Regions from separate parts of the Virgibacillus sp. Bac332 genome, predicted to be linked through region 1. Evidence: predicted binding sites of a transcription regulator. Region 1 holds the regulator's gene; each other region holds the start of a gene.
The links. The regulator LexA, encoded in region 1, represses DNA repair genes until DNA is damaged. The targets are predictions, from matches to a motif close to CGAACATATGTTCG.

Region 1 (3,286 bases):
ATCGGTTTGGTGTCGACATGCACATTTACATCGACATCTGAATTACCGCTATGTTTAACAGCGGATTTATTTGTAATGTGTTGATCTGGAAAACCGTCGTCATATGGTTTTAACGAAAATAGATTAGGTCTCTCCATTAAAAATCACTCACCTTTTAAAGGATAAGTGGGATACATAAGAATATATCCCACTATATTTTTTCTTTTTCTTCTTCTTTCTCCTTGAATCAGCATCAGAGCTGACATCTACATAGGATTCCCACTATTAGAGATTTTTGCAAAGGTACATTTCGATTCCTCGATTTTAGATCGTTGTCATTATCATTTATAATAACGTCACCACCGAAGTCATCGCCGTTTGCGTCTGTCACACCTGCTACATCATCATTTCTTCCACCACATCTACTATTTTTCCACATATTATTTCCTTCTTTTCATTGATATAATGCTAATATATTCAATGTTCATATATTTGAGATGGCTTGTGTCTTATGATAAACGTTTTATTTTGTCTGATAGCCAATTAAATGCGGTAACAATCATGTTTATGAAGGAAAAAATATGCCTTCTACTCAGAAGGCTATGTATAATAGTCTTGATTTTATGGATAAAAGAGCAATGGATTAAACTGATTAGTACTACCATAGAGGAGTAATTCAAAGACCGTTACCATTTGGTAATTCAATCTTTGAAAATAAGCCAATATGTCCTCTAATGATTCAACTGTTTGACTACGATTTCCACCAGAGTCATCCAGTAAAATAATATCCCCAGGTGTCACATTTGACTTCACATGATTGGCAATTTTTTAGCCCCTGGTCTTCTCCGGTCTTAGGGCGATTCGTGAAATCACCTCGTTTCTGGGTGCAGGAGCTAGACATGGCTCACGCCCATCTTTATCCACATAGACAAATTTTATTTCCTAGACTATAAAAAAACTGCCAATTGGCAGTTTTTAATGGATGTTTCTATATAGACCGATAACCTTACCTAGAATCGTTACGTTATCGTAAATAAGTGGTTCCATTGTTGAATTTTCAGGCTGTAAACGAATATGATCCTTTTCTTTAAAGAAACGTTTAACCGTTGCCTCATTTTCATCTGTCATCGCTACAACGATATCACTGTTGATAGCAGTGTTCTGTTGCTTTACTATTACCATGTCTCCATCCAAAATACCGGCTTCTATCATACTTTCACCTTCAATGACAAGTACAAATAAGTTATCATCTGGACTCGCACTATTGGATGGCAATGGAATAAATTCCTCAATATTCTCTACTGCTGTTATTGGAAGACCGGCAGTAACTTTTCCAATGACTGGTGCATAGCGCGCTTCATTTCTAGGTATATTATTATCTTGAGAAAGATCTAATACCTCTATAGCTCTAGGCTTAGTAGGATCTCTGCGAATAAAACCCTTACTTTCTAGCCTGGAAAGATGACCATGAACAGTTGAACTAGATGCTAGTCCAACGGCTTCGGCAATTTCACGTACAGAAGGTGGGTATCCTTTTTTTGTTACTTCATCTTTAATGTAGTCAAGTATCATTTGCTGCCTTTTCGATAGTTTAGTCATGTATTGATCACCTCGCACATAGGATTAATTATAACTAGTTTACCATCGGGTTGTTGGAAATGCAAACGTTCGTTCGAAAAACACCTTGACAAGATCGTATGTTCGTGTAATACTTAAAACAACAAGCGAACAAAAGTTCCTATACTGATAAGGAGGCCTGTTTCAATGTTCCAAAAAATAACAAAAACAGACGCATTCTACCTCATTGCTTTTGCACTAACGCTCGGATTCTTATATTATTCTATTATCACTAGTTAATTATTTTCATAGGGAGATAGTATGTTGAGGGCAATTATTTATTGCAGAGTTAGTACAGATAAGGAAACACAGGAAACGTCACTTGCAAGACAAAAGCATGAATTAATGGAATTAGCAACAAACAATCATTTAACGGTTAGTTGTTGCATCCAAGAACAAGAGAGTGGCTATAAGATTGATAGAGATGGCATTTTTCAGTTGCTTGATCTGTTTTCTGATGGAGAGGCAGACTGTTTACTCATTCAGGACGAAACTCGTCTAGGTAGAGGTAATACAAAAATAGCGCTGTTCCATCAACTACATAAATTAAACATACCCATCTATACTTCTTACCATGATGGTAAGTTAGAACTATCTGAAGCAGATTCCATGGTTCTTCAAATTGTTGGCATTGTGGAAGAATATCAGCGAAAAATACATAATGCTAAAATAAAAAGAGGTATTCAAAGAGCTATTAAAAACGGCTATAATCCTAGTAACAATTTATCCAATCAAGATAAGGCACCTGGTCGTGAGCGAAAGACTTTTCCTATTGAAGAAGTGGTACGTCTGCGGGAAAACAATCTGACATTCGAAGAGATTGCCACTACATTAAATGGATTAGGTTATTCCGTTTCGAAGGCTACGGTCCATAGAAGGTATCAGGAATTTCAAAATACTTGAATATATGATATGGTAGAGGTAAGATAAAAAGGCAAGAACACTAATTATGTTCTTGCCTTTTCTATTTTCGTACAACTACAATTTCAAAACTTTCTATATGAAACTGGAGGTTATTAGATGCTATCTAAAGATAAAATAGAACGTATAAATGTATTAGCAAAAAAAGCAAAAGAAGAAGGTCTATCTGCAGTTGAAAAGAAGGAGCAAGAAAAGTTACGTCAAGAGTACTTGCAAAACGTTCGAAGCTCATTTAAAAATCAATTTAAATCGATGACAGTTGTTGACCCAAATGGCAATGATGTAACACCACAAAAGGTAAAGGACATGCAAAATCAAGAAAAAGATAAAGAGTAAGTGTCATGGTACTTGACACACACATTGTTTTGCTTGTGGCAAACTATGTTTCGTTATAGAATAAAAAGAGTATACAAAAGCTTGGAATAGTGGAAGGAGTAATCTTATGTCGAATATGGAACAACAATCAATTAATACCATTCGTACGTTATCCATTGATGCCATTGAACATGCAAATTCTGGACATCCAGGATTACCAATGGGAGCTGCACCGATGGCATATACATTATGGACTGACTTTATGAATCATAATCCTAAACATTCAACATGGTTTAATCGTGATCGCTTTGTACTATCGGCAGGGCATGGGTCAATGCTGCTTTATAGTTTACTACATTTATCAGGATACAATGTAACCATTGAGGACTTGAAATCATTCCGTCAATGGGGTTCTAAGACACCTGGACATCCAGAAGTTCATCATACAGATGGT
Region 2 (3,286 bases), 420 kb from region 1:
CCTGAACCTGTATATAGTACACCGCTTTCGTTTCCATATATGTTTCCGTTACAGTAGCCAATCCCTGAAATATTTTGGGTAATGGAATTTCTATAAATGGTAATACGAGTCTCTGTTTTTTAGAATCAATTCGCAATCCTCCTTCTTTCGTTATTGACAGTGCTAAATCGGAATAAAACTTAGCAGGTTCACCTAGATAATCTTGGATAAGGTTTTGTTCGGAATTTAGATACATACGTGCATTAAAAAAGCGCTTTTTATGATTAAAATAAAATACTCTTTCCCAGTGAACCTGTTCGGTTCCATCGCTTGCTATTATTTGCGAATTTACAATTTCAAATGGAATATTCTTTCCAGATTCAGGAAAGAATAATTTATACTTTTTACCTAGCCAAAAGATAGGAAATAACCACATTGGTCCCCCTCTTACACATTTCATCACTCCCGTTGCTTTAAAGATACTATTTCTTTTAAATTCATATCGTCTTTGTAACATAGGGTGAAGATCATAAAATTGGTTTTCTAATACCTTTTTATAAATAGACATTTGCAACTCCTTCTTACTTACGCTTACAGCTTCTTGCTGTAGGAATATTCTTAGTAGTGTGTAACCCTACGATAGAAACCACTAGCAAAGCCAAATTAAACGTTACGGGATTAAATGGATGAAAGAGCTGATCTGGAGTTGTTAAACTGGCTATGATTCCTAATAACGGAAAAATTGCAATTTGTATTATGTATAACCATCTTCTATTTTCGTAGAATAGCCACATCAACCCAAACATAACTTCTATCGCTCCAGTGATCATAATTAGCACAGATGCTTGTTTTACATTGATTGAAAGTGCCGTTTGTACCATTGATAATTCAACAGGATGTTGGTGTATCAACTTAGCAGCTAATCCATGATAGAGCCAAATAAAGCTAAATAACAAGGTGAATAACCAACTACTAAAGAAACGTAAATACTGTGTTGTTGGCATCTCTCCTTCTTCTATCCACCTTTTTAACACAGCAAAACTGATTGCTGTGGCCCATCCCATCAATGGACGAAAAATGAAAAAATCAAACAGTTTACCTAAGTACCCAAACCTTGTTTTATAGTTATATTTTGTAAGAAACAGTGTAGAATCTTGTTGTGGTATGTATTTCCAATACCCTCCACCTTCCTTAATAATGGATACTGTCTGATCTGAACCAAACTGCAGGGAGGATACCTTAGATCCATCCTTTGTATTGGAGCTTCCGGAACTTCTCCCCCAGCCTTTTATTTATAAACCAAAGCCAATTCTCGATTTATACGAGAATTTTTGTTGCTGCTTCACTTCATCCTTTGGTAAATACGAGATAGATGAAAAACGTAAATCCCACTTTTCATGTAAGTCCGGTGTTTGTGTGAATTTCCATATTGTTTCTGTATCCGATTGAATGGGTATTTCTACATAAATTGGTTTGTTCTTCATAGTATCACCTCCTCTTATTCTTCCAATATAACATATATTTTTAGGGAATAATCACAATTATCCGGCAAGCATACGATTCGTTTGATAATAAGTACCTATATGTGCATATATTTCCATTGAATAAAATAGGGCTATCAGCATACAATAAGAACAAACGTTCTTTTTTTCGGAGGTGGATTAATATGAACTATGCTTCTTATCCACGCAACGATGTACTTTGCATTGATATGCGCTCCTTTTATGCAAGTGTCGAAGCAATTAAATTAGGAAAAGATCCAATGAAGGTCCTGCTTGCAGTTGTAGGGGATCCGAACCGATCAGGAAGTATTGTACTGGCAGCATCGCCAGCTTTAAAGAAAAAATATGGAATTAGCAATGTCAGCCGCTTTTTTGAGCTACCGGATGATCCAGATTTATATATTGTCCGTGCACATATGGCTGATTACTTATATGTGTCTGCTGAAATAACCAAATTAATTAATCAGTATGTGCCTAAGGAAGCTATTCATCCATACTCTGTTGATGAAGTCTGGGTTACCGTTAATGGATTAACAAAATTGTTTGGCAGTCGTTGGGAAGTGGCAAAACGGATGAAGCACGACATCCTTGAATGCTTTGGAATTACGAGCTCTATTGGTATCGGTGATAATAAATTCCTTGCAAAAGTTGTTATGGATCTTCATGCCAAAAAGCAAGGAATTGCGGAATGCAAATATGAGGATGTCGAAGCAAAGTTATGGTCATTTCCGATAGAAGCAATATGGGGAATTGGCAGTAGAATGAAGAATAATTTAAACAAGATGGGGATTGTCACACTGGGACAGCTTGCACGCTATGATTTAAATCACTTAAAAAAACGTTTTGGGGTGATGGGAGAACAGCTTTATTGGCATGCTTGGGGAATCGATTTAAGCCCAGTCCTCGGTGATTTTGTTAAAACGGAACAAAAGGGATTTGGTCATGGTATTTCCTTACTACGTGATTACTCTATGCAAGAAACAGAAGTTTGTCTACTTGACCTTTGTGAAGAAGTATGTCGTAGAGCTCGCACTGCTAACATGGCTGGTAAAACGATTCATCTAGCAATCGGCTATTCTAAAGCTACAGGAGGTGGTTTTTCCCGTTCTCGCTCTATCCAAATCCCGACAAATGTGACGATGGATGTTTACCATGTTTGTATGGATTTGTTTTTACAGTTTTATGATGGAGTAAGCAGCGTTCGTCGTGCCTATGTTACATTAGATAATTTATATAAAAAACAAGAAACACAGCTCAATTTGTTTGAAAACAGGGCAAAGAAAAATGATATTGGTTATACGATGGACGCTATCCGTGCCAAATATGGTTCTACTTCTATTCTCCGTGCCATCAGTTACACAGACGCTGGAATTACCCTAGAAAGAAGCCAAAAAATTGGTGGTCATTACGCTTAAAACAAACTCCCCTTTTTAAAAAGAGCACCATTTGCTTATAGCAAAAAGTGCTCGGAAACTAACAGCTATGCAAATATATCACTAATTTTTTGTACATCTGCTTGCGAAAGAGAAATCTCAGCAGCTCTTTTATTGCTAAGTACTTGATCAGGACGCTTAGCTCCAGGAATAAGAACATTAACCGAAGGCTGTGTCAAATACCAGGCCAGTACAATATGCACTACCTCTTCGCCATATGCTTCAGCTATCATGTTAACCTGTTTTACTTTCGCAAGATTTTCTTCGAATTTCTCACCTTGAAAATTAGGGTTCTGTGCTCGCAAATCAGTGAAAGTACTATTTATATTATATTTCCCAGCTAATAAACCTGATTCTAATGGAAAATAAGGA
Region 3 (3,286 bases), 710 kb from region 1:
TCCTTTTATTTTACCAAAGATGAGAGCTACTACATAACTATTTGCCAAGGCTTAAACTCGCTTGAGAAAGCGGCCAATATTTCACATCTACTTTCCCTACAAGCTGTGTTTGTGAAATAAACCCAAACGATCTGCTGTCCAGACTATTATCACGATTATCGCCCATTACAAATAGTTTTCCTTCTGGAACCTCTGTTTTACCCGTAATTTCTTCTAAGGTAAAGTTTTCGGTGTATGGTTTTCCATTACTTGCCTGAACGAACTCACTTAAAAATCGTTCTTCTACATATTTTCCATTTATATATAAGTTATCGTCCTTATATTTTATTTCATCCCCAGGAACACCTATTACACGTTTTACATAGTCCTCCTGTTTATTAGCGTGAAACACGATGACATCAAAACGATCCACATCCGTTAGATCGTAGACGACTTTATTAACCATTAATAAGTTACCATCGTTTAATGTTGGCTGCATGGATTCTCCGTCTACAACATAACTAGCAAAAATCACAGAACGGAATACCATCGCAACTATGATCCCAAGCAATACAAGTGGAATCACTTTTCGATATTTTATTTTTTTCATGCCAAACCTTCCTCCAGAGTATGTTCTCTTTACATCATACCCTGGAGGACAGTGTCTTAACCCTTTTCAGAGCCTATTTCATCATTTTCAAGCGCCTTTTTCTGCAAACGCTTCTCGATATACTTACCAATAATCCAAAAAAGGACGATGCAACCTCCAACAATTATAGTCTTCACCGGATTTTTAGCAAATTCCATAATACTTGAGCCTACATAAGCAATGGAAAAGATCATCACCGATTTCCCCATAATTACAGCAAGAATAAACTGTTGCTTACTAATTTTCGACAAGCCTGAAACAACATTGATGACAGAGGATGGTGAAAAAGGAAAACACATTAATAAGAAAAGTGGTCCAAATCCATGTCGCTCCAACCAGGTTGTCACTTTCTTTACTTGTTTATTCCCTCGAATCGTTTTAAAAATTCGTTTATTACCAAGCTTGCGAATGACTAAAAATACTAAGACAGCGCCCAGTGCTGACCCTGCCCATGATAATAAAAAGCCTTCAAGCAACCCATATGCCGCTGCATTGGCAAATACAAATACAACCAATGGAAGAAAAGGGAGAAACGCTTCAATGAATGGCAACAATATCCCTGGTAGTGGCCCTAAATTCTCGTAATTATGAAGCAAGTGCATAATATATTCATCGAAATTGTCATTTTCAATCATTGTTTTCCAATCCGAAAGTTGGATGTCTAATAAATACATGTAGTAAAATCTCCTCAATATGTAAATGTCACTTTATCCTATTTTTAAGTCTATCTATTTTTATTTTAATGTAAACATCTAATTATGCATAGTCATATCCTTAATTTGCCACTTTCTTTTCATTTCTAATAGTTACCATTGATTAGTTTATTAATTTTTGCATATACTATGAACAAGAACAAACGTTCTTGTCAAGGAGGGAGATTGTCATGCGCTATCTAAACGAAGAAGAATTAACGATTGCTTCTCGCTTTCTGTTCCTATCGATGGCCATGGTCGTTATACAACAAGACATGCAACATTTCCAAAAAGGAGCGTTTAAAATCACAGAGCATTATATGGGACTTTTGAAAAGAATGGAGGCAGAAGCAGTCAATGAACGCAGAGTGTTACGAAGTACTATGCTTCATAAACAAATAAAGGTCGTTACATTAGAAAAAAATGATTCATTTTCTTCGTATTTATTCCTCTGCCGAGGTCGTGAGGAAAAACGGAATTATTTTAACCCTGCTATTCGAAAAAAAGTCCTAACTATTCTTGAGGAATTAATGGAAAAGGGGCAGTCCGATCAATATGCTTCTGCAAAAACCTAATACGATTATCTAAAAGATAGCGAAACTGCGCAGTTCGTTGAACCTGATTTAGCGCAGAACCATAGGAGATATCAAGAAATACACGCTTGCCATTCTTAAACAGGATTTCTGTACCATAATTAGCTGCTTTAAGAACTTGATCAATATGGGAGTGTGCAATCCATGAACATTTGGAGCTTGAAGGGGATGTAGTCGGGAAGAAATACATGCCACTAATTGGATCAATTGTGATTGGTGCTTTATGTGTAATTCCACAGATATCTTTGGTACCCTCTTGTCGACCTTTTAAACTTGCACCAAAAAACTTACAAGCATGATCGACAATTTTGCTAGGAGAAAAGCTGACTGGATATTCAGCTTCTTCTTCTAATACCATAGTAATGGGGTTATCTTTGGAATCACGTTGGGCAACAAGAGCAACAGTCAGTGGGGTGATTTCTGGTGTAGATGTATACAAATTCAACATTAAAATGCTCATCCTTTCCGAAGAAAAGAAAGTGGCTTATATATTAATTTATCAAAATTATAGAGAAAATGGAAGATAAAAACAATATCTTCACAAAATTCAACGATTGTTTTCTGCATCACCCTCATGTTTTAATTCATAATGCGATGGAGTGGTTTGCTCCTGTTTCTGAGATACATCAAACTCAGGATTTAACCATGTAAAAGTAGCAAGCTCCTTCTCTTCATCTTCGTATAAGTTCATCCCTTATCACCTCTTATCTCTATTCTCTCTCAATTTATACACAACCATACATTATTTGTTCAGTCTTATCCCACAACAAAAAAGAGGCTGGGACAAAACACAACTTCTTTACTCAAAATACGAATAATCATATTATCAATAGGAGTATCATCGCCGCACCGTGAAACTATATTCGTTTTCCGCGGGCACGGCCTCAGCTAACTTTGGTAAAGAAAAACACGTTAATACGTGGATCTTCGGACGCGTGCTGTTACCGCCGGAGTCTCGCTTATTTCAGGTGCTAAATGAATGATTCTGATCAAAAAACGAACGATAATTAATCAAAAATAATCATCGTTCGTTTTCGTTTTTAATTGTTTCTTCATTCTCTTGTCCCAGCCATTTTTTCTTCTCAATTTCGTGTATGCGATCTTAAATTTTTTCGTAATATCTTTCCTGTCGTATTTTTAGGTAATTCCTCAAGAAATTCAACAGTGGAAGGAATTTTATATTTTACTAGATAGGTAGCACAGTATTCCAATAACTCGTCCTCTGTTATAGAAGAATCATTAACCACAACGAAGCTGCATACAGCCTCTCCAGTTTGACTATCGGGAACACCGATAACAGCAACCTCGGAAACACCTGGATGGGCGTATAAAACCTCTTCCACTTCTCTTGGATATACATTATACCCACCCAC

Region 2: D9782_RS13505 (DNA polymerase IV) is a predicted target of LexA. The motif match lies at 1,611-1,624, and genes of this name have one in related genera.
Region 3: D9782_RS12070 (YhjD family protein) is a predicted target of LexA. The motif match lies at 1,478-1,491, and genes of this name have one in related genera.

Annotation. Positions count from the first base shown of each region.
Region 1 covers NZ_CP033046.1:3,263,072-3,266,357, reverse strand. The annotation lists gene D9782_RS15625 (hypothetical protein) at 1-137, opposite strand, end outside; gene D9782_RS15620 (hypothetical protein) at 233-418, opposite strand; gene D9782_RS15615 (polysaccharide deacetylase family protein) at 601-792, opposite strand; gene lexA (transcriptional repressor LexA) at 955-1,578, opposite strand; gene D9782_RS15605 (YneB family resolvase-like protein) at 1,861-2,499, shown strand; gene D9782_RS15600 (DUF896 domain-containing protein) at 2,617-2,853, shown strand; gene tkt (transketolase) at 2,960-3,286, shown strand, end outside.
Region 2 covers NZ_CP033046.1:2,844,569-2,847,854, reverse strand. The annotation lists gene D9782_RS13515 (DUF4166 domain-containing protein) at 1-547, opposite strand, end outside; gene D9782_RS23605 (DoxX-like family protein) at 561-1,043, opposite strand; gene D9782_RS23600 (hypothetical protein) at 1,272-1,463, opposite strand; gene D9782_RS13505 (DNA polymerase IV) at 1,646-2,896, shown strand; gene D9782_RS13500 (aldo/keto reductase) at 2,962-3,286, opposite strand, start outside.
Region 3 covers NZ_CP033046.1:2,552,292-2,555,577, reverse strand. The annotation lists gene lepB (signal peptidase I) at 38-589, opposite strand; gene D9782_RS12075 (TVP38/TMEM64 family protein) at 646-1,302, opposite strand; gene D9782_RS12070 (YhjD family protein) at 1,512-1,895, shown strand; gene D9782_RS12065 (competence protein ComK) at 1,834-2,361, opposite strand; gene D9782_RS22920 (hypothetical protein) at 2,461-2,604, opposite strand; gene D9782_RS12060 (fatty acid--CoA ligase family protein) at 2,996-3,286, opposite strand, start outside.